DNA from 2 places in the Lacicoccus kunmingensis DSM 17847 genome. Region 1 is predicted to be linked to the other one. Evidence: predicted binding sites of a transcription regulator. Region 1 holds the regulator's gene; the other holds the start of a gene.
The links. Region 1 encodes CtsR, which represses protease genes until heat stress. Its sites were predicted from a motif close to ATGGTCAATAAAGGTCAAACA; they were not measured.

Region 1 (12,210 bases):
GACATTTCCCCATCCATTTGGGTGATTCATATCCGCACGCCATACACTCAAAGACATTTTTAGTTTTCGCCATATTTGACAGCTTCCTCCAGTCCTCACTCTTTATTATTGTATTACTATTTAGAAAGATTTTAAAGTGTGGAATCCATAAGTAAAAATGAAAACAGAATAGCCCAAACCAACACTCGATTTGGGCTTTCTGTTTCTACTTCTTAACTGCTTCTTTTTTCTTCGTTTTCACTGTGAATTCTTCATTTTTATAATCTACGATGACCACTTTATTTTCAAAGTCGGCACCTGACAGCAGAGATTCACTTAAAGTATCTTCGATATTTTTCTGAATGCTGCGGGCAAGCGGTCTTGCGCCGTATTCAGGATCATATCCATCTTCAGTGATCTGCGCTTTGGCTTTGTCGGTCACTTCAATATTGATATTCTGTTCGATCAGTCTTTCCTGAAGCTGATCAATCATCAGTGAGACAATTTCAGTCAAGTGTTCTTTTTCGAGACTGTGGAAGACGATGATGTCATCCACACGGTTGATGAATTCAGGTCTGAATGCTTCTTTCAGTTCTTTCATCATCGTGCTTCTGATCGTATCGTAGTCCTGTGTACCCGAATCGGCTGTCGTTCCGAAGCCGGCGAACTTACGGTCTCTGAGCTCTTGTGCACCGACGTTTGAAGTCATCACGATAATCGTATTGCTGAAGTCGACTGTACGGCCGTTGGCATCAGTCAGACGACCATCATCCAATACTTGCAGCAGCATGTTGAATACGTCAGGATGCGCTTTTTCAATCTCATCAAACAGGACGAGTGAATATGGTTTTCTGCGTACTTTCTCAGTCAGCTGACCGCCGTCATCATATCCGACGTAACCCGGGGGAGAACCGACGAGTCTTGAGATGGAATGTTTCTCCATGTACTCACTCATGTCTACACGTATCATTGCATCTTCTTCACCGAACATCGTTTCACTCAGTGAGCGGGCAAGTTCAGTCTTACCGACACCTGTCGGGCCCAGGAAGATGAAGCTTCCTATCGGACGCTTAGGGTCTTTCAGTCCCGCTCTTGCGCGGCGCACTGCTTTGGAGATTGATTTCACGGCTTCTTCCTGTCCGATTACTCTGCCATGCAGAATGGATTCCAGGTTCAGGAGACGTTCCGACTCGCCTTCTGCAATTTTAGAAAGCGGGATGCCTGTAATGCCGCTGATGACCACTTCAATATCACCCTGAGTCACAGATTGAGAGGTTTGCCCCTGCTCTTTCTTCCAGCTGTCCTGCTTATCTTTCAATTGTTTTTCGAGTTTCGACTGCTGATCTCTGTAGTTTGCCGCTGATTCGAACTCCTGACTCTGAACTGCGGCATTCTTCTCTTTCTTAACCGCTTCAAGCTTACTCTCCAGATCTTTCAGGTCCGGCGGAGAAGTATAACTGCGCAGTCTGACTTTGGAAGATGCTTCATCAATCAGGTCAATCGCTTTATCCGGCAGGAAACGGTCCTGGATATAACGGGCACTCATCTTGGCTGCCGCATCCAGTGCTTCATCAGTAATATTGATTCTGTGGTGTGCTTCATATTTGTCTCTTAAACCTTTAAGAATTAAAACAGTATCTTCAACATTCGGCTCATCTACTTGAACCGGCTGGAAACGGCGCTCAAGTGCTCCGTCTTTTTCAATGTGCTTACGGTACTCTTCCAGAGTTGTCGCACCGATACACTGTAGTTCGCCGCGGGCAAGTGCCGGTTTTAAAATGTTGGAAGCATCAATTGCGCCTTCAGCGCCGCCTGCGCCGATCAGTGTATGCAGTTCATCTATGAACAACACCACATTGCCTGCTTTATGAATTTCTTCCATGACTTTTTTCATGCGCTCTTCAAATTCACCACGGTACTTTGTACCTGCAACAACTGTGCCCATATCAAGGGACATAAGACGTTTATCTCTTAATGTTTCCGGTACCTCATTATTTGCGATGGATTGAGCCAGTCCTTCAGCAATTGCTGTTTTACCTACACCGGCCTCACCGATTAATACCGGGTTGTTTTTAGTACGGCGGGATAATACTTCAATGACTCTTGTGACTTCTTTAGAGCGGCCGATTACCGGGTCTAATTGATCTTCCTTCGCAATTTCAGTTAAATCTCTTGCGAGTGAGTCGAGCGTCGGTGTATTGTTATCTTTCTTTTGAGGGTCCTTGCCTTGAAGTGCTTCAGGGTTGCCCAGCATTTTTATAACTGAAGCACGGGCCTTGGTGATATTCAGGTCCAGATTGGCAAGTACGCGTGCAGCAACGCCTTCACTTTCACGGATAAGCCCGAGCAGTAAATGCTCAGTTCCGACAAAGTTATGGTGCAGCTTGCGCGCTTCATCCATGGACAGTTCAATCACTTTTTTAGCTCTCGGTGTGTATCTTATGGATGCTGTCGCATCGTCACCTTCATTAATCAGGTTGAAGACTTCATCACGAACATTATCTTCACTGATATTGAAGCTCGATAACACCTTTGCAGCGATGCCCTCTTTTTCTTTTATTAAACCGAGTAATAAATGTTCTGTGCCAATATTCGAGTGCTTCAGGCTGATCGCTTCTTCCTGTGCATATGCAAGTACTTTCTGGGCTCTTTCTGTCAATCTTCCAAATAACATTTATATAGTCCCTCCTATTTGTTCACGTAATAATGTTGCACGTTCTTCGGCCACTGCCTTCTCTAATGATACATACTCTTTACCAAGACTGTTTAAACGCATTTTGATGAAAGCAGGTTGAATCAATTGAACAAGTTCCTGGAATCTTATCGTATCTTCAGACAAGAAGCCGAGATCTGCGCCCAGTTTAATATTGCTTAAATGATTGGCAGCCTCTTTCAATGAAATGGTATGTGCATATTTAAGTATGCCGTATGAACGAAATATTGAATCTTTGGCTTTTATGAGATGTTCGTTATTCATAATTGAGCGCATCTCTATTTCTTCTTCTATGATTCTTGTTTTTAATTCGTTTAAGCTCTTGATGATATCCTCTTCAGACTGACCGAGCGTCAGCTGATTGGATAATTGATATATATGACCGAGCGGCACCGAACCTTCTCCGTATATGCCCCGAAGCGTAAAACCGAAGCGGTTTAAGTTGTTCGACACCCTTTGAATTCTGTTGCCCAATGATAACGCCGGCAAATGCAGCATTACCGAAGCTCTCAGCCCTGTGCCGACATTCGTCGGACACGCTGTCAGAAATCCGTATTTATCGTCAAACGCGTAGTCGAGCTTACTCTCCAGACGATCATCAAGTTCAGAAGCTTTCTCATATATCTCATCAAGGGAGAGTTCTGCCCCCATCGCCTGAATTCTGATATGATCCTCTTCATTGACCATGATTGAAACGGATTCATCATCGTTGATGTAACTGAGGCGCCCGCGTTCGGTAAATAAAGGGCTGATCAGATGTTTCTCCACCAGCAGCGCTTTATCCTCAAACTTCAGCTCCTCCAGATTGACTTGTTTAAAATCACTCAGCGTGTCATTCAATGTCTCGATCATCTGAGTCATTTCCTCGTCTTTCACCATATGAGGAAACGGCAGTTCTCTGACATTTCTCGCCAGTCGTATTCTTGATGACATTTCCACAGGTATTTCTTTCGCCTGGCTGACCCAAGGACTAATTTTTGCCATTGTCATCACCCGCTTCCAATGATTTGATCTGATCGCGTACTACTGCTGCTTCCTCAAACTCCTGTTCTTCAACCAATTCGGAAAGTTTCGCCCGCAGCTGCTCGATTTCTTTCTTCACCTTGATATAGGCTGAAGATTTTCGAGGTATTTTACCGACATGTTCGGTTTGATAGAGCTGTACTTTAGTAATGATTTCATTGCTTTTCCCGCTGAAAGTTTCATAACATTCAGCACAGCCGAACTTGCCTTTTTCCAATATGGATTCAACAGTCGAACCGCAGTTTTCACAATGTTTCTTCTGCTGCTTGTGGGAACCGAACGGCTGTTGGGCAGACAATGACTGCAAGAGTTGATGAATGTTGAACGAATCGTCCGAGAAACTTGAAAATTGACTGGAAAACGATTTATTGGCACAAGCTTCACATAAATATCTCTCTGTTTTATTTAAGCCACTGCCTGTCGTTATATGGACAGTCGCTTCATTCTCCTGGCATGATTCACAAATCATATAATCACTCCTCGGTGTATAAAATGACGTCGATTATGTTAAGTAAGATTTTTGCTCTCAGCTGATCCCTGAAAGGTAATTCTATCATTAAACTCTCTCTATCCAGAGCCGCATTGATAATTTTGCCTTCCTTTAATGTAATCACGTCATTTTCAAACATCGACTGTACGATGTGCTGTGCATTTTGCTGGCTTAACCCGTGACCTATCAGATTTTTTAAATGAGCAAGATATTCTGATTTTGAATGTGTCTCGACTTTGGTAATACGTATATACCCGCCGCCACCACGTTTACTCTCTACCATATAACCATGTTCATTTGTAAACCGTGTTTTGATTACATAGTTCAACTGGGACGGGACACAGTCAAATTTTTCAGCAATAAAGGCACGCTTGATTTCGACGCCTTCACCGTCGGAAGCTGCGAGTAATTCCTTCAAATATTGTTCGATAATATCTGACATATTACGCATGCTATCACCTCTTTTGACCTTCTTTGACTAAAGTATACATTCTGCTTGAGTTTTTGGCAAATTTCTTGTTCAAAAATAAAGTTCTTCTTTATTTTTGTAAACGTTTGCATTATAATGATTCAGTATCGCGTTTCAGTCTTATATACTTTATAATGTACTTTTAGAGATGCATATACATAAACGCAGCACATATCTTATATTTTGGAGGATTATTTATGGGTATTTTAATGGGAATAGTCGGTATACTATTCACAATGTTCCTGGCATGGATTGCGAGCAGCAATAAAAAACTGTCATTTAAAAAATGGAAAAATATTTTGATTTTGCTCGCTTTGCAGCTGTTCTTCGCATTCTTGTTCTTGAACACTACTTGGGGGCAGACATTTATCGGATGGCTTGCTGAAGCATTCGACCACCTGCTCGGATTTGCCGCTGAAGGCGGACAGTTTGTATTCGGCGACCTGATGTCATTATCTACAGAGTCAGCCGCCTCAGGCGATCAGGTTTTATACAACAGTGAAGATGGAATGGCATTCAACGTGTTCTTCTTCAATGTATTGGTCCCTATCATCTTCATCAGTGCAATCATTGGTATTCTTTCTTACATAAGAGTACTGCCTTTAATCATTAAAGGTATCGGTATGCTGATGACAAGAATTACAGGCATGCCTTATATCGAGTCATACAACGGTGCAGCTTCAATGTTTCTCGGTCAGTCCGAAGTGTTCATATCACTTAAAAACATTCTGCCGAAAATGACGACACAAAGAATGTATACACTGGCAGCACAGGCGATGAGTTCTATCTCACTGTCAATCGTCGGTGCATTCTTTACGATGCTGGAACCACAGTTTGTCATCATCGCCATCGTTCTCAACTTCTTCGGTATATACATCATCGTACATGTCATCAACCCGTACGAAGAAGAAATCAGTGATACCGGAGTCGAAATTTCCACGAATCCTGAGAAAGGAAAGTCATTCTTCCAGGTTCTTGGTGATTACATCATCGACGGCGGAAAAGTCGTACTTGTCGTTGCAGCAATGCTGATTGGTTTCATTGCTCTGATCGGTCTTCTGAACCAGCTGTTCCTTCTTATACCAGGAAGCAGCCTGACGTTCCAGGACATTCTCGGTTACATCTTCATGCCGATTGCATTCCTTATCGGTATACCATGGGATGAAGCACAGACTGCAGGCAGCCTGATGGCAACAAAACTCATCACTAACGAATTTGTTGCAATCGGTGAGTTTATGACTATCGCAGATGAATTATCAAGAAAAACACAAGCAATGGTTTCAGTATTCCTGATCTCATTTGCCAACTTTGGAAGTATCGGCATTATAGCCGGTTCGGTTAAAGGTCTTCACAACGAAAGTGGAGATGCTGTTGCAAAATTCGGACTTAAGCTTGTATACGGTGCGTCACTTGTAAGTTTACTTACAGCGACTATCGTCGGATTTTTCTTCCAATAATATCCAAAGTAAAAATCTCTCCCAAACAGTTTGGGAGAGATTCTTTTATTTCTTATGATGAGATGATTTTGCTCAGACGATGCTTATGAATGTTCACCCATTCGGCCCGACAACTACAAGCACACCCATTAAAATGACCATGATAACAGTAAAAACAATAAAATATATAATATATTTTTGAGAATGATTTTTAAAATAACCCATAAACTGCAGTATAGTCAGCATGCCGCTGATGAGGAAAAAGACGATGGATATTAACAGTATTATATATAATACATTTATAAACATGATTGGACGCTCCTAATATTAAATCGTATGACCATTGTACACGAAAAACGACGTTACACCATCTACTGCAGGTAAATTTAAAAAGACGTACTGTTTGATAGTAAATTTTCCATGTGCTACTATGTGATTGAATAGAAGAAAAGAGTTTACTAGGGTTCCGCAATCTGATTGGTCTGGACCGAGAGTAAACCCATGAAACACTTCATGACACGGAAGGATAAAAGCCTGGGAGATTTCAAAATCTCCCAGGCTTTTTTATTTTACACCGGAAAGGAATTGAGTTTATGAACTGGATTAAAATTATCATCGCTTCTATATTTGAAGTCGGCTGGGTTATTGGCATCACCCACTCGGACAACTGGTGGCAGTGGTTACTCACGGTCATCGCAATCTACTTCAGCTTTTATCTGCTGATTGTCGCTTCCATGGAATTGCCCGTCGGTACATCCTATGCTGTATATGTCGGTCTCGGTGCAACAGGCGTTGCGATCAGTGACTTTCTGTTTTTCGGCCAGCCGTTCACAGCCTGGAATATCGTCTTTATCGCTGCGCTGCTGATCGGTGTCATCGGTTTGAAAATGGTCACGTCGGAAGAGCGTGTTAAGGAGGCTGAACAATAATGGCATGGATTGTACTGATATTTGCAGGTGTTTTTGAAATGCTTGGCGTCAATGCCATTAACGTCTACACGCACAAGCGGAGTAAAATAGCACTGTTTGGCTTACTGCTTTTCTTCGGCATCAGTTTCATATGCTTATCAATAGCGATGAATGTCATCGCGATGAGTACAGCCTATGCCGTCTGGACAGGGATAGGCGCAGCAGGCGGGGCAATTCTCGGCATGCTGTTCTATAATGAACCGAAAAACTTCCCAAGAATATTTTTCATCGCTCTCATCATCGGCAGTGCAGTCGGTCTGAAAGCAATCAGCTAATTTTATAAATTCCGGACAAAATAAAAAGCTGCTCACCTATGGAGAATTACCTCCACAGGCGGCAGCTTATTTTTATGGTGCAGAATCTTTTATTCCTCTGCGACTTTCACTATCTGCTTTCCAAAGTTGGAACCGTCAAACAGTTTTCTGAATGCTTCAGGTATTTTTTCAAATCCCTCTTCCACTGAAACTTCGGTATGGATTTTACCTTCATCCACCCATTCCGACAGCTGTTTGTCTGCATTCTCGAAATCATCCGCAAAGTTGCCGACGATAAATGCCTGCATCAGCGTCTGTGATTTGATCAGTGTCGACTGGATTCTCGGCCCGATATCCTCTGACGGGTTATTATATGCAGATATCGCCCCGCACACCGCGATTCTTGAAAACTTATTAAGATGTTTGAACACTTCGTCGGACACCGGTCCGCCGACATTTTCAAAATAAACGTCTACACCTTCTGAAACCGCTTCTGCCAGCCTTTCACTGTAATCATCAGATTTATAATCCACACCCGCGTCGAACCCGAGTGTTTCCGTTAAATATTCGGTCTTTTCTTCACCGCCTGCAATGCCGACGACTCTTGCACCTTTGATCTTTGCGATCTGGCCGACCACGGAACCGACTGCACCGGATGCCGCCGAAACAACGACTGTCTCACCTTTTTCAGGTTTACCGATTTTCAGCAGCCCGTGATATGCAGTCTGTCCCGGCATACCGAGCGTACTCAAATAGAGATGTAAAGGCAGTTCTGTATTAGAAATTTTGGACAGACCGTCCACTGGAAGTGTGACATAGCGCTGCCAGCCCATTATACCTTTGACATACTCGCCTTCTTTAAAACCGTCGGCATTGGATTTTTCGATTTTCCCGATGACATGTCCGCCCATCGGTGCATCCACTTCAAATGGTTTCGTATATGATTTTCCTGCCGCCATCCGTCCTCTCATATAAGGGTCCACAGAAACATAAATGCTTTTTACTGTCACTTCTCCTTCAGCCGGCGCTTTGACTTCAATCTCTTCAAACCTGAATACATCATCTCCAGGGATGCCTTCCGGCCGTTTTGCAAGCACAATCTGTTCATTCTTCATATTTCCGCCTCCATTTATGATTATTCATCAAGTGTAAATCTGAGCATGAGCGATATCAATCAATCGGACTTTCAGCCCTTTTTCTACATAAAAACAGACCCAGCTGTGTATCACTGTTTCAGAAAATAAAAAACCTCCTTATACAGGAGGTAAATCAGTATTTCATTTATCCGATTCTTATACTTTTGAACTTCTGGATTCCTTTTTAAGAAATGACACACTATAATCCCAGTTCATTCTTAATGGATGCTTTCTGCTGCTTGAAGGCTTCCTGATCCAGCTCCTGCGGTTCCCCTGTTTCAGAAATCTTTCTGATATTCTGAGCCTGGAAATACCAGCCTGCAAAGTCACGTGCAATATGCTCAGATGTAAGCGGCAGTCTTTCTTTAAGTGTCAGAATCGTCTTGCCCTCCTCAGGCTCATCAAGTTCCATCTGGATATCTCCGGCGCCCCAAGTGAAGATGAGTATCTTCTTATCGCTGAACTCCAGTACGTCCATGTATTCCCAATCGTCATCACCGAGAGTGAAGACCAATTTTTCCGGTCTCGGTTCATCGTCAAATCTTAATTCTGGAAACCACTGTTTGATACCGTCTGCAGTGCCTATATAGTGAAATGTATTTTCTGCCGTCGAATCGATTTCAATCTCTATCGTCTGATATGCATTATATTCATCAGTGTTATAATCCGCCCTCATTTTTATAGTCCCCTTCCAATTTGTGAATTTGGATCACTTTAAGTATACCAAATAGTATCACAATAAAAAAACAGTGCACTCATGCACTGTTTTTAAAATCTATAAAAGTTCTTTTGCCAATAGTCTGTATACATCGAGCCGCTTCTCCTGGGAATGCGGGATGCTGCAGATCATGGCCTCTTCGAAACCGTACATTTCCTGTTCATCTTTCAGCTGTTTTGCAACCTCTTTTGCCGATCCGACCAGGTGCAGCTTACGCCCTTCCCTGATGCTCATCTTATCAAGTTCGCTGAGCGGATAGTTCTTTGTTTCTTCAGGTGTCATCGTCTGGGTGATCCGGCCCTGCTGCAGCATCAGCCTTGAAATATCATATGGCAGTGCCTCATATTCCGCTTCTTCTTTAGTCTCCGCGGTCGTCACCATGTAAGATACGTTGATTTTCGGTTTCTCCATCAATGCGGACGGCTTGAATCTCTCTTTATATATATCGAGTATTTCTTTCGACAGTTCACCGTTAAAAAATTGTGCAAATGAGTAGCCTGCCCCCATTTCCGCTGTTTGGATTGCACTGTTTCCAGTCGATCCGAGCATCCAGGCTTCAGGCAGCACGACATTGGAAGGAAAAGCCGGTGTTGAACCGTAAAGCCTGCCTTCCGGCACTTCATCATTGATCAGCTGCATCGCAATTTCGAATTTATCATACATGTCATCCATCTTCGGCTGTCTGCCCTGTGCCAGCGCATACATTGCAAAATGATCTCCGCCCGGCGCCCGTCCGACACCGAAATCAATTCTGCCCGGGGAAAATGCACTGAGCGTTTTAAACACTTCAGCCAGTTTCAGCGGTGAATAGTGCATCATCATCACACCGCCTGTACCGATCCTGATGTTGTCTGTTTTAGCCGCAAGTCTTGCCGCCGTGACTTCCGGCGCAGAACTCACATGCGATTTTGTGCCATGGTGTTCAGCCATCCACATACGGTGGTAACCCAATTCATCTGCCAAAACCGCAAGTTCTTCCGCCTTGACCAGTGCGTCCGCAGATTTGTTTCCAATCGTTACCGGCGCCTGATCCAATACGCTCAACTTCATTTAAAGACATCCTTTCAATTCTCATCCGTATATTTCCAAATTAGCAATAATGGTATCAGTTGTCTTCCTTCCATTCAATTTTACTGCCTGATTTACATTGGAAAGCAAATACTATAATCTCAAAGTATTAAGTTTATAAAATAAAGGGGTCTTGGCATGACAGAGTTACAACCTGAAAACAACAGAACCGCAGAAAGTAAAAAGAAGTTCTGGTTAACAGTCGCACTTTTTCATATATACTTTATATTTTTCTATATGCTGGTGCTCATCATCTTTTCACGGTTCACAATCAGTTGGCTTTTACTCATCGTGCCGTTTCTGATTGCCGCCATGGTGCCGCTTGCGGAAAAAGGAATAATGGCGGAAAAAGAAAAATCATCTAAAAATGAAATAGTGCCGACGGTTGGTTTTTTATTATTATTTGCAGTTGCGAAATTGATTATCATCTTTTCATTACATGAATATTTTGAATCGTTCTATATCATCGATCTCGAATCTTCAGTAATCAATCTCGTTGTCGTCGGTATTTTCACAGTCATTCTGGCTTTGGCATTATTTTTCCTGTTCACTACAGACTCATGGATCAATCGTTTCATTTTCATTATTCTGAGCCTCTATTCTCTGGCCAGAATCTTAAACCCTTTTGATGTTATGCCGGGCGTCACCAACTGGACTCTCCAGTACTTGACACTGATCGCTCTGCCCTTAATTTTGCTGGCTATTTTTATAAAAGCAAAATCAACCAAAGGGGCCGAATAAAAGTCTTCGGAGCTGTTTATTTTTCGTCAAATCTCATCCAGTCATGCACCACTTCTGTTTGGTATAATATTTATAAATAAAAATTGTGGGCCAGGTGATTATTTTGTCACGTGAACATTTAAATGCATTGATTATTAAATTCATAACTTTCATCACCGTATTTGCGCTGTTGTATGTTACATCTGCCTACATTCTGACTTTCATCACACCCAATATTAACTGGGCGATGGTGCTCCATATACTTAATATTGGCGTGATGTTCATATTGTCCCTGTTTATCAGCAAACATCTGGGCAGATGGATTATATCAAAAATTTCATAACAGTTAATATGCCCGGACGGGAAGTTCATCTCTTGTCCGGGCATATTTTTATTGTCGTAAAATTTCACATTGTGTAATATGGTAACTATATCAGGGGGGCGAGAAAATCATGATCAGCATTTATGAATTAAAACCTAAATTTCAGCAGTTGTTGAAACCTGTAGTCAGCTTCCTGCACAAAATAAATATCACACCGAACCAGGTGACCATTTTCGCATGTCTTCTTTCAATAATGACCGGCGTGCTTTTTTATTTCAATTATGACTCAACCTGGATATATATCGTCATCCCCATTTTCATGTTTGTGCGCATGGCGCTGAATGCGATTGACGGCGTACTTGCCAAAGATTTCAACCTGCAGTCCAGGCTCGGCAAATATTTGAATGAATTGACGGACGTCATCAGTGATGCCGCTCTGTTCCTGCCTTTCATACTCGTTGTCAGTCCGCATCCTGTGACCGTGATGATCTTCATACTGTTATCCGTCATCAGTGAAATGGCAGGCATGATGGGAGAAAATATTTCAGGTGTCAGACAGTACAGCGGGCCGATGGGGAAAAGTGACCGCGCATTTTTAATCGGTGCGATATCTGTGCTGCTGATCTTCTGGCATTCACTTACACAGTATTTATGGATTGTATTTCTGATTGCATCGTTTTTAATCGTCATCAATACATATACAAGAATTAAAAAAGGGTTGGAGGAGAAAGCATGAATTTTAATGTACTGACAGATGAAGTGCTCTACGTGCTGATCAGTATCGTAGGAATATTAATCATTTCAACTGCAATCATTTTAGTTTTAAAGAAACAGAAACCTTCGCATACAGTGGACGAGGTCATGCTCCGCATCAAATCATGGTGGGTGATGTTTTTTATTTTCACTTTCGCACT
Region 2 (12,210 bases), on a different contig from region 1:
CCGAACAAATCTTTTTTATTTGGAGTAGAGTATGCGAAGCATTTTCCGGAAGCGGGATATGATGAAGAGCTGGAAAAAATGTTCGATCTGTCGATCGAGGATGAAGATGAAGTCGAAAAAGAATCCGAGCGGTTCGTCAGCCATCACATATTCCAGCATCTGTTCATGAATGCACGCATAGATGAAGCACTTGAATATTTATCGATGTTACCGGTCAGTCTGCAGGAAGAAAGAACGTTCAGAAACTTAAAAGCGATGGCGTATTTATTTTTAAACAAGTTTGATGAGGCTTACGAAATTTTGGATATGCTGCTTAAGGAAAATAAAACCGATATGCACGCTTTAAGTCATCTGACGCTGCTTTACTACCACACAGGGCAGCAGTCCAAGTATGAGTCATATTTGAAAAAGCTGGAAGTTGTCGAGCCTCTGGATGACGACTCCAGATTCAAGGTCGGCCTCGTACTGAATTTCCTCAAACAATACAGCAGATCATATGAGTTATTGTTCCCGTTATATAAAAACCAGCAGTTTATCAGTTTCCAGCTGCTGCATGCCTTAAGCCACGCAAGCTACCACATTGGAAATAGTTCCGAAGCGGAAATGTTCTGGGAGAAAATGCAGAATTTCCATATGGTAAATGAAATGTACAGTCCGTGGAAAAAGCAGGAAGCCGCTGATGCAATATCGGATATCGCGCAAGTGTATCTGCATGACGATGATGTTCATATGCGTCTCCTCGGCCTTTATAAGATTAATCTGGTCAAACCGAAAGATGCGGTGCTCGGCCACCCGGTATGGGATACGATTGAACAGCTGGACGATTACGAAAAATTATATGTTACATTTCTGTTCCAGGGTGTTAAACTGGTCAGGCTGGGTAAAATGCATAACGGCCTTGAAATCATGAGGGCGGTCGGATACGAGAGTGAAGAAGACCGTCTGCAATGGATCGATACATTCCATCTGCTGTATGAAAAAATCAAAGAGTATGAAGATGTTTCATCTCTCGCGGCAGCGACATTGTATTTACATCCAAAAGGCAGAAAAATAACGAAAAAGGCAATGACCGAGCAATTTGAAATCACATCTTACCGTCTGAATAAGGCCATTGATATCATTAAGCAAATTTGATGTAAAGAGAATTATTAACGCTTATAATATTAGTGATGTGATTTAGGAAGAGCATATAATTAATAGTTAAATGTTAGGAGAAGTGTAATGGCGGAAGAAAATATATATGATGTAGTAATAGTGGGTGCGGGACCGGCAGGGATGACTGCTGCGGTCTATGCATCAAGAGCGAATTTAAAAACAGTCATGCTTGAAAGAGGCGTTCCCGGCGGACAGATGGCGAACACAGAAGATGTTGAAAACTTCCCGGGCTTTGATTTCATAACAGGACCGGATCTGTCATCGAAGATGTTCGGGCACGCTCAGAAATTTGGAGCGGAATATAAATACGGCGATCTCCAGTCCGTTGAAGACCACGGGAGTTACAAGCTTCTCAAAACGTCTTCTGAAGAATTTAAAACTAAAACAGTCATTATTGCGACGGGTGCGGAATATAAAAAAATCGGTGTCCCCGGTGAAGACCTCCTTACCGGACGCGGCGTAAGCTACTGTGCAGTATGTGACGGTGCATTCTTCAAAGAACGTGAACTTGTCGTTATCGGCGGCGGGGACTCTGCTGTAGAAGAAGGTGTCTACCTGACGAAATTCGCAAGCAAAGTGACAATCGTCCACAGACGTGCTGAACTTCGTGCTCAGAAAATACTTCAGGAACGTGCATTCAAAAATGAAAAAATCGAATTCATCTGGGATACAGAGCTGCAGTCCATCAATGGTGAAGGTAAAGTCGGCAGTGTGACGCTTTTAGATAAGAACACGGGTAACACATACGACTTTGATACAGACGGCGTTTTCGTATATATCGGCATGCTGCCTCTGACAAAGCCTTTCAAAAATCTCGGCATCCTGAACGAACTGAACTATGTTGAGACAAACAGAGAAATGGAAACGAGCGTACCTGGCATATTTGCAGCGGGCGACGTTATCGATAAAACACTGCGTCAGATCGTTACAGCAACAGGTGACGGCAGTATCGCAGCTGAAAACGCACAGAAATATATTGAAACACTAGGCGACTAATTGATGAAAGAAGACAAAATTTTTATGTTTTGTCTTCTTTTTATGTGCGCCGGATGACAGCGAATGTGCATCGGACGTGCTTTAGACATTGTAAAAAGTAATCAATTTTGGTATTATGATATATTGGCATTAACTTTAGTTCGACCCATTTATGATGTAAAATAAAGTTAATAATATAAACGGGATGTGGAGCCATTGAAGAATTTGATCATTCTAACGGGTATGAGCGGCGCAGGTAAATCAGTCGCCCTGGAAGCGCTGGAGGATATGGATATTTTCTGTATCGATAATTTACCGCCGATACTGATACCCAAAATAGCAGACTTGATGGAAACAACGGATGGCAGAATGGACAATGTCGGACTCGGCATTGATTTAAGAGGCAAAGAACTGTTCGATACGCTCGTATCGGAACTGGAAAAAATCATTGACAACGACAATATAGAACTTAAAATCATCTTTTTGGATACGACGGACGAAAAGCTGGTCGCACGTTATAAAGAAACGAGACGCTCACATCCTCTGGATCACGGCATGAACGTGCTTCAGGCAATTAAAAAGGAAAGGGCGCTGCTTGAGGAACTGAAATACAGAGCGGATGTTCTAATCGATACGACAGAGCTCAAGCCGAAAGAACTGCGTTCCAAAATGTTTGAAGAAATCACCGGAGACGGAGAGAGTGGATTTCATGTCAATGTGCTGAGCTTCGGCTTCAAGCACGGGGTGCCGATAGATTCGGATCTTTTATTTGATGTGAGATTCCTGCCGAATCCGCATTACATCAGTGAACTTCAGCCATTCACCGGGCTCGACCAGCCGGTATATGACTATGTGATGAGATCCAAGGAAACGAATATCTTTTACACTAAACTGTTGGACATGATGCGATTCCTTCTGCCGCACTATTTGAGAGAGGGAAAATCCCAGCTGGTCATCGGTATAGGATGTACAGGGGGACAGCACCGTTCTGTAGCGCTGGCAGAACGTCTGAGCAGAGATCTGACCGATTATTTTGATTTCAAAATAAAAGCAAAGCACCGCGATGCTTATATAGAAGGCGTCAAACATGAAGAAAGTTAGAGTGACGATAATCGGCGGCGGCACCGGACTCAGCGTATTGGCACGTGGTTTAAAACAGTATCCGGTGGAAATCTCTGCGATAGTCTCAGTTGCGGATGACGGCGGCTCTACAGGAATCATCCGTGATCAGATCGATATGCCGGCACCGGGAGATATCAGAAACGTGATGTCTGCCTTGTCCGACATGGAATCGAAACTTGAAAGCCTGTTTAAGTACAGGTTTAAAAAGAATGAAATCAGCGGACATTCACTTGGAAACCTGATGCTTGCGGCAATGTATGACATGACAGGCGACTTCGCCCTGGCCGTCGAGGAACTGAGTGATATTCTGAACGTCCGGGGGACAGTCATCCCGTCGACAAATATCAGTCCGAAGCTCGCTGCCCGCATGCATGATGACTCGATCATCATCGGTGAGAGTTATATACCTAAAGTGCAGCAGCAGATTTCTGAAGTATTCTTATTACCGAAAGATACAATCGCCACACCGGAAGCGATTGAGGCGATTGAAGAAGCGGATATCGTAGTGCTTGGGCCAGGCAGTCTGTATACGAGTATCATCCCGAACCTTCTGCCCTCAGGCATGAGGGAAGCGCTCATCCATTCCCGGGGAACGAAAGTATATATATCCAATATAATGACACAAGTCGGTGAAACAATCGGCTACACCGCAGCAGATCATTTAAAAGCGATCAATAAACATATTGGAAAGAATGTATTTGAGTACATCGTCCAGAATGAAAAGAATATCACATCGGATATATCCGACTATTATCAGGAGAACGGCATGACTGTCGTTACAAGTGATAAAGATCAGCTGGATGAAATGGGTGTCTCCATACTGACACGGGACAACCTGGTCAGTGTCGATAAAGACGGTGCAGTCAGACACAACAATGATGTCATTGCAGAAATTATTTATGATATTGCACTGACGGAAATCAGTACATTGCAATATCGTTTGAACAAAGATCAAAGTTAGGATTGATGAAATGTCTTTTGCATCAGATATGAAAAATGAACTTACGCGTGTGGACGTCGATACATGCTGTCAAAAGAGTGAATTGTCCGCACTCATAAAGATGAACGGGGCATTAAGCTTTTTTAACGGCGAGTGGGTGATCAGCGTTCAAACTGAAAATGCGGCGATCGCCCGAAGAATCTTCTCTTTGATAAAAAATCTGTACGGCGTTGATATCGAACTTCTCGTACGAAGAAAGATGAAGCTGAAAAAGAACAATGTCTATATAAGCAGAGTGAAGAAAGATGCACATAAAATGCTTACAGATCTCAATATCATCAAGGACGGCATCATCACAAACGCCATCAATGAAGAGATTAAAAGTAAAGAGTGCTGTATACGCAGCTATTTGCGCGGTGCATTTTTAGCGGGCGGCTCGGTGAACAATCCGGAAACGTCTGCCTATCACCTGGAAATCGCATCATTGTATGAGGATCATGCAAGAGTGCTGACAGAGCTGATGAACGGTTATGAACTCAATGCGAAGTATATTGAGCGTAAGCGCGGAGGGTATATCACTTATTTGAAAGGTGCAGAGAAAATCGCTGAATTTTTAAGTCTGATCGGTGGTTACCAGGCGCTCTTGAAATTTGAGGATGTCCGCATCGTCCGGGATATGAGAAACTCCGTCAACAGGCTGGTCAACTGCGAAACGGCCAATTTGAATAAAACCGTCGGCGCAGCGATGCGGCAGGTTGAAAATATTCAGCTGATCGATGATGAGATCGGCATCAGCGAATTGCCTGAAAGACTTCAGGAAATCGCAAGACTCCGTATCGAGCATCAGGACGTCTCTTTGAAAGAGCTTGGTGAGATGCTGTCGACCGGCGCAATTTCGAAGTCCGGCGTCAACCATCGCCTGAGAAAACTCGACACCATCGCAGAAAAAATAAAGAGCGGAGAAGTGATGGAATTTTGATGACCGCATTCAATCATTCCCGGTGAGCGCAAACTTGCCGGGTTTTATTTGTCACTAAATGGCCAAACATTGAAAAAAAGTCTATAGTTTGAGCCGGCTTTAAATTGAAATTTGTATTTTACAAGAGTAGAATGACGGATTATAACGACATGGAGGTAATTTACGATATGAAAAAATGGTTAACGATGATATCACTCGCGGCCACGATGCTTGCAGTATCTGCATGTGGAGACGAGTCCGCAGAAGGTGAAAACGGCGACGGTGCAGAAAATGGTGAATCTCAGACTGCTGAAGAAGGCCAAGCATCTGAAGGTCAATCTGCTGAAGGCGGCGAAACGCCTGAAATGCCTGAACCGGACCTTGAAGACGTCCCTGACGTTGTTGCTGAGATAAATGGTGAGGAAATCACTAAGGAAGAATTTGAGCAAGTGTATACCGGCCAGTTCCAGCAGGCTTCAATGATGCAGGAGATGACCGGCGAGGAAGTGAACGAAGATGAGCTGAAGCAGCAGATTGCTGAAGGACTGGTTTCTGAAAGACTGCTTGTACAAGAAGCGGAAAACCGTGACATGAGTGCTTCAGAGGAAGATGTCGATGCGATGATCAGTGAGATTACAGAAGCGAACGGCATGGAATCTGAAGATGATTTCTTCGCAGCGATGGAAGAGAGCGGCATGTCAGAAGATGAAATCAGAGCCGAGCTTGAAAAACAAGTCAAAGTCGAAGCGTTAATTTCTGAAGAGGCCGGCGATATCGAGCCGACAGATGAAGAACTTCAGAAAGTCTACGATGAGCAGATCGCAGCACGTGAAGAAGCTCAAAGCGAAGGTGAAGGCGAAGAGACTGAACCGCCGGCATTCGAAGATGTAAAACCCCAGATTGAAGAACAGCTTGTCAGAGAAAAAGAGGCAGAAGCGGCACAGGGTCTTGCAGATGAACTTCGTCAGGATGCCGACGTGACTGTGAATCTGTAATTGACGGGCAATCACTTTAATGAATGAATTGAAAACTTTATGAGTGAGTTGTGAGTGGCATGAAATATGCTTTTTGGACCACTTCGTCCCATCACTCATTCACCAAATAAAAATCCGCTGACAATCTTAAAGTTGTCAGCGGATTTTTATTATCATTCGCCGTAAATTTCATCGAGGGCGACATCGAGTGTCGGGTAGTTGAATTTGAATTCGTTCGCAAGCAGTTTTTCAGGGATGACTTTCTGTCCTCTGATAATCAGAATGGACTGGTCGCCAAGTACCGTTTTGAATAAAAACCCCGGGGTCTTGACGATTGTCGGCTTGCCGAGCGCCATGCCCAGATATTTTGCGAATTGTTCCTGTCTGAGCGGAACGGGGGCGGTCATATTGACCGGCCCGTCAATCTCATCGACAGCAAGTACATACAGGAGGGAATTAATCAGGTCTTCCAGGTGAATCCAGCTGTAATACTGCTGTCCGGTGCCGATGTTCCCGCCGGCCCCGAACTTGAACGGCAGTGCCATCATCGGCAGCACGCCTTCATCTTTATCCAGTACGAGTCCGAAGCGTCCGAGAACGACTCTTGTCCCGAATTCTTCAAATTTGAGTGCTTCCTTTTCCCATACACTCACGACTTTTGCGAGATAGTTCGACGGCTGGAATTCATTCTCTTCTGTGAAGCTGACATGTTCGCTGGTCGGATAATATCCGACGGCGCTTGCGTTAATCAGAACGCCGGGCTTTATTTCGCTGTTTCGTACCCAGCTATGAAGCAGCCTTGTCGTATTGATTCTGGAGTCCATTATTTCTTCCTTATGGCTGTCCGTCCACATTTTCTGCAGGGAAGCACCGGCAAAGTTGTAGACCGCATCTATATTGACGGGCAGCGCATCTGCCCAGCTCAAATTATTGATGTCATCCGGATCGTATTTTATATAATGTATAAAAGGGTGATCGTCTGAATGTTCGCTGCGGCTTAAAATATATACGTGATTGCGTTCCTCGACTAAAACTTCTGTTAAACGGGCACCGACTAAGCCTGTTCCGCCGGTAATCAATATATTCATTAATGGAGGGCCTCCTTATATTCCTTTATATTCTTTACCCAAAAATGGCAAAAATAAAAGTGCTATATGCCTTTTTGACATATAGCACTGCTTCAAAAATTATTTTTGAACTTTTTCCGGTTCCATCACTTCGTCGATCAGACCGTATTCCTGTGCTTCCGCAGCAGTCATAAAGTTATCACGATCAGTATCTTTTTCGATTTTTTCAAGTGGCTGGCCGGTTCTTTCTGCCAGAATCTTGTTCAGTTTTTCGCGTGTTCTTAAGATGTGCTTGGCAGCAATTTCAATTTCAGTTGCCTGACCTTGTGCGCCGCCCAGCGGCTGGTGAATCATCACTTCGGCATTCGGCAATGCAAAGCGTTTGCCTTTTGCTCCTGCTGCAAGAAGGAATGATCCCATTGAAGCAGCCATGCCGACACAGATTGTCTGAACATCCGGCTTGATGTGCTGGATTGTATCATAAATAGCCATTCCAGCTGTAACACTGCCGCCCGGGGAGTTGATATAAAGATAAATATCTTTCTCAGGGTCTTGTGCCTGCAGGAATAAAAGCTGACTCACTACCGAGTTGGCAACATTATCATCGATGCCGCTGCCGATCATTATGATTCTATCTTTTAATAGTCTACTATAAATGTCATAAGCTCTTTCACCGCGATTTGTCTGTTCAATCACTGTAGGTATTAAATTCATAGTTCTAACCTCCATATATATCTGTAATTTGCTACTGTTTTAGTTATATCACATTAGTCAAACAAGGTCAAAGGATTAAAACCAACTTTAAATTGTCATAAATATTTGATACAATTATGATGTTTTAATCACCGCATTTAGGTTACAATGTATAAGTATGCCCCCATGGTGTAATGGATAACACGTAAGATTCCGGTTCTTAAGATAGGAGTTCGATTCTCTTTGGGGGCGTTTTTTATTTACCATTAATAATGTGGCAGGTGATGATATGCTGAATGATATTGAAATCATTGAGGAGCCGAATGATAATCTCAAAGAAGGTTACGTGCGCGATGTTTTTTTCGTCGCTATTAACTGCGGAAAATTATTATTGGAAAGCGGTGCTGAAACTTACCGCATCGAAGATACCATGATGCGCATCTCAAATACATACGGCATCAGCAATCCTCAGGTTTTCGTCACACCTACCGTCATTATATTTTCGATGAACGAACATTCACTGACACAGACCGTGCGCATTGAAGAGCGGGCAAATGACCTTGGCATGGTCGATGTCATCAACAACTTATCCCGGGATATCGCCCAGGGCATGCCGATAAAGTCGGCGATTAAAAGAATAGAAAAAATACATGATGCACTGGTCTTTCCTTTTTGGCTGATGGTCCTGTGCGGCGGCATGACCGCTTTCATGTTCCTGCTGTTATTTAACGGCTCACTTGCAGATCTGCCTGCAGCAACATTCGGCGGTGCGCTCGGCGTCTTTATAATGGAAAGTATTTTACGTTTTACAAGAGTCAAATTCTTCACGGAGTTCTTCGCGTCATTCTTTATCGCTGTCACATCATTTTTCTACGTTCAGTATGGTCCCGGTTTAAATATGGATTTAATTATCATCGCAGCAGTCATGCCGCTCGTTCCCGGTGTGCTGATCACCAACGCCATACGGGAGATGATCCGCGGACACTTGCTTGCAGGCGTGATGAAAGGGACGGAAGCGATGCTCACAGCCTTCGCGATAGGTGCAGGTGTGGCACTGATATTCATGCTCATTTAAGGAGGCGGCGCCATGTTAACGTTACTCTATCAGTTCATCTTAAGCTTCTTTGCCTCCATGGGTTTCGGGATACTGTTCAATGCGCCGAGAAGGGCACTGCTCCAATGCGGTCTGACAGGCGCAGCAGGCTGGATTGTCTACTATATATTGAGCAGTTTTGAAGTCAACCAGATATTGGCGAGCTTTGCCGGCGGCATAGTTCTCACTGCAGTATCTATTTTCAGTTCAAGATATATGAAGATGCCGATTGTCATATTCATTACATGCGGCATCATCCCGCTCGTTCCGGGCGGTAAAGCCTACCAGGCGATGCGCAATGTCGTTCTGGAAGATTATCAGCTGGCATTTTCATTCGGTATAGAAGCGGCGCTTATAGCCAGTGCAATCGCACTCGGCATCATTACATCAGAAATGCTCTACTCATTGGTGAATACGGCATTAACTAAATTAAAGACAGGTGAATAAGGTGTTAGTTTTAGATTATTATACGAGAGACCGTTGTGCATTGTGTGATGAAGGCATTCTTCAAATAAAAATCGCACTGTCGGAGCTCAGGGAAATGAATGTTAAAATCAATAAAGTAAATATTGATGAAGATGATGCACTGCAGGAAGAATACATGGTGAGGGTTCCGGTATTGAAGCACGACTCAACTGTCATCCAGGAAGGCGTCCTCGATTTCGTCCAGATCTATGATTATTTAAAAGCGAATAAGGGTAAACATAATATGAATTGATTTATGAATTGATTAAATTAATTGCATTGTTACATATATTTCTGATATATTAATAATGTAATTTTTTTGTCCCTGGTGGGACGTAAAACGTCTCGCTATGATGAAAGGTGGTTGAATGAATGTGGCAGAGATTGATTGACATCCAGAAAAGTATCGTACCTGATATTTTATCCCACATGCTTAAACGCCTGGATATACTGAGTTGTATTGAAACGGAACAACCAATCGGCAGAAGATCACTGGCCAGACAACTGGGGATGACAGAAAGAGTTTTGCGCAGAGAAGTTGAAGAACTTTCACAACTGAACTTGATAAAAGTCGACGCGAAAGGCATTTCCATCTCAGAAATTGGCAGGGCAGCATTAAAGGAAGTTGAACCATTCCTGACATTGATTGAGAGCCGGAATGACCTGGCAGAAAAGCTGAAACAGCAATATCCGCTAAAAGATATATTTGTTGTCAGAGGTGATGCCGATCAAAATGCGATGGTTAAAGAAGAGTTGACGAGATTGATGGCAGAGGAACTGATGGAAAACCTGTTCAAGGGTGCGGTTGTTTCAGTCGCAGGCGGTTCCACGATGGCATCGGTCAGCAAATTTTTAAGACCGAAGCATGACAATCTGCTGTTCGTCCCTGCAAGGGGCGGTCTCGGTGAAGATGTTGCATTCCAGGCGAACTCGATAGTGAGCCACCTGGCGGAAGCGACTTCCGGAGAACACCGGATGCTTTATGCACCGGACAGCATCAGTAAAGCATCACTTGAATCATTGAAAGAAGAACCGATGGTCAAAGAAATCATCGATCTGAACAATCGTTCATCGATGGCCATCCATGGCATCGGAGATGCACTGCAGATGGCCCGCCGCAGAAATGTCACTGAGGAAGTGATGTCGAAACTGGGCGCGGAAAATGCAGTCGGAGAAACTTTCGGTTTTTATTTTGATGCTGAAGGGAATATGGTCCATAAGGTGAAAACCATTGGACTGCAGCTGGAAGACCTCGAAAATAAAGAGTCCATCTTTGCAGTTGCAGGCGGAGACAGTAAAAAAGAAGCAGTAAAAGCGTATTTGAAATTAGCGCCGCAAAACACAATCTTATTTATTGATGAAGCGGTCGCACAACATTTATTAGGATAAAACTAAGGAGGCCATTTTAATGGTTAGAGTAGCAATTAATGGATTTGGAAGAATAGGAAGACTTGCAGCAAGAGAGATTCAAAATTATGATGACATGGAAGTCGTCGCAGTAAACGATTTGACAGATGACGACTTTTTAGCACACTTATTCAAATATGATTCGACTCAGGGCCGCTTTGAAGGCGATATCGAAGTATTGGAAAACGGCTTTAAAATCAACGGTCAGGAAGTAAAATCATTCACTGAGAAAGATCCTTCCAACCTGCCTTGGGGCGATTTAAATATAGATATCGTACTTGAATGTACAGGTTTCTTCACTGAAGAACAGGATGCGAGAAAACACCTTGATGCAGGCGCTAAAAAAGTATTGATCTCTGCACCGGGTAAAGGCGATATGAAAACAATCGTATACGGTGTAAATGAAAATACGCTGGACGGTTCTGAAGAAGTTGTTTCTGCAGCATCATGTACAACGAACTGTCTGGCACCGGTTGTTAAAGTATTGAATGACGAGTTCGGCATCAAAAAAGGTCTGATGACAACAATTCACGCTTATACCGGCGACCAGAACACATTGGATGCGCCGCATGCAAAAGGCGACTACCGCCGTGCGCGCGCAGCAGCAGAAAACATCGTACCAAACTCTACTGGTGCAGCTAAAGCGATCGGTCTTGTTCTTCCTGAACTTGAAGGCAAACTTGACGGTGGTGCACAGCGTGTGCCGGTCGCAACAGGTTCACTCACTGAAGTGACTGTAACATTGGATAAAAATGTTTCAGTTGAAGATGTGAACAATGCGATGAAGAATGCAGTCAACCCTTCATTCGGCTATAACGAAGATCAGATTGTATCTGCAGACATCATCGGTATTAAAGAAGGTTCACTGTTTGACGCGACTCAGACGCGTGTACTTGAAGTGGACGGCAAACAATTGGTAAGAGCCGTTGCATGGTATGATAATGAAATGTCCTATACTGCCCAGCTTGTCCGTACTTTAAATCATTTGGTAACACAATAATAAACTTAACCTGGCGGGTGGATATTCCACCCGTTTTTTATTTTTTATGTGAAGCTAAATTGGGTATAATAAAGACAATGAATATTTTAGGAGGCAAGTCATGAAGAAAACTGTTGAAGATATTGAATTAAAAGGCCAGAAAGTGCTCCTGAGAGCCGATTTGAACGTACCGATGGAAGACGGTACAGTGACGAATGATAATCGGATCGTGCAGGCGCTTCCTACAATCAAGTATGTATTGGAACAAGGCGGCCGGGTCATTTTATTCTCACACCTCGGCAAAGTGAAAACAGAAGAAGACAAGAAAGATAAAACTTTGAAGCCTGTTTCCGATAAGCTCGGCGAATTGCTCGACCAGACA

Region 2: clpP (ATP-dependent Clp endopeptidase proteolytic subunit ClpP) is a predicted target of CtsR. The motif match lies at 7,959-7,979, and genes of this name have one in related genera.

What each region holds. Positions count from the first base shown of each region.
Region 1 is NZ_JCANUC010000003.1:57,774-69,983, reverse strand. Features, by position in the region: gene radA (DNA repair protein RadA) at 1-73, opposite strand, end outside; gene BO48_RS04505 (ATP-dependent Clp protease ATP-binding subunit) at 206-2,653, opposite strand; gene BO48_RS04500 (hypothetical protein) at 2,654-3,676, opposite strand; gene BO48_RS04495 (UvrB/UvrC motif-containing protein) at 3,663-4,184, opposite strand; gene BO48_RS04490 (CtsR family transcriptional regulator) at 4,189-4,656, opposite strand; gene BO48_RS04485 (NupC/NupG family nucleoside CNT transporter) at 4,872-6,131, shown strand; gene BO48_RS04480 (hypothetical protein) at 6,225-6,419, opposite strand; guanidine-I (ykkC/yxkD leader) riboswitch at 6,558-6,653, shown strand; gene BO48_RS04475 (DMT family transporter) at 6,704-7,039, shown strand; gene BO48_RS04470 (DMT family transporter) at 7,039-7,353, shown strand; gene BO48_RS04465 (NADP-dependent oxidoreductase) at 7,443-8,447, opposite strand; gene BO48_RS04460 (SRPBCC family protein) at 8,668-9,144, opposite strand; gene BO48_RS04455 (MsnO8 family LLM class oxidoreductase) at 9,244-10,236, opposite strand; gene BO48_RS04450 (hypothetical protein) at 10,393-10,995, shown strand; gene BO48_RS04445 (hypothetical protein) at 11,081-11,317, shown strand; gene BO48_RS04440 (CDP-alcohol phosphatidyltransferase family protein) at 11,427-12,032, shown strand; gene BO48_RS04435 (phosphatidate cytidylyltransferase) at 12,029-12,210, shown strand, end outside.
Region 2 is NZ_JCANUC010000004.1:11,737-23,946, reverse strand. Features, by position in the region: gene BO48_RS05715 (tetratricopeptide repeat protein) at 1-1,134, shown strand, start outside; gene trxB (thioredoxin-disulfide reductase) at 1,222-2,151, shown strand; gene rapZ (RNase adapter RapZ) at 2,347-3,231, shown strand; gene BO48_RS05700 (gluconeogenesis factor YvcK family protein) at 3,218-4,213, shown strand; gene whiA (DNA-binding protein WhiA) at 4,224-5,171, shown strand; gene BO48_RS05690 (SurA N-terminal domain-containing protein) at 5,339-6,145, shown strand; gene BO48_RS05685 (TIGR01777 family oxidoreductase) at 6,298-7,212, opposite strand; gene clpP (ATP-dependent Clp endopeptidase proteolytic subunit ClpP) at 7,312-7,905, opposite strand; tRNA gene BO48_RS05675 (tRNA-Arg) at 8,065-8,136, shown strand; gene BO48_RS05670 (threonine/serine exporter family protein) at 8,159-8,959, shown strand; gene BO48_RS05665 (threonine/serine exporter family protein) at 8,972-9,424, shown strand; gene BO48_RS05660 (glutaredoxin family protein) at 9,426-9,695, shown strand; gene BO48_RS05655 (sugar-binding transcriptional regulator) at 9,815-10,831, shown strand; gene gap (type I glyceraldehyde-3-phosphate dehydrogenase) at 10,851-11,849, shown strand; gene BO48_RS05645 (phosphoglycerate kinase) at 11,950-12,210, shown strand, end outside.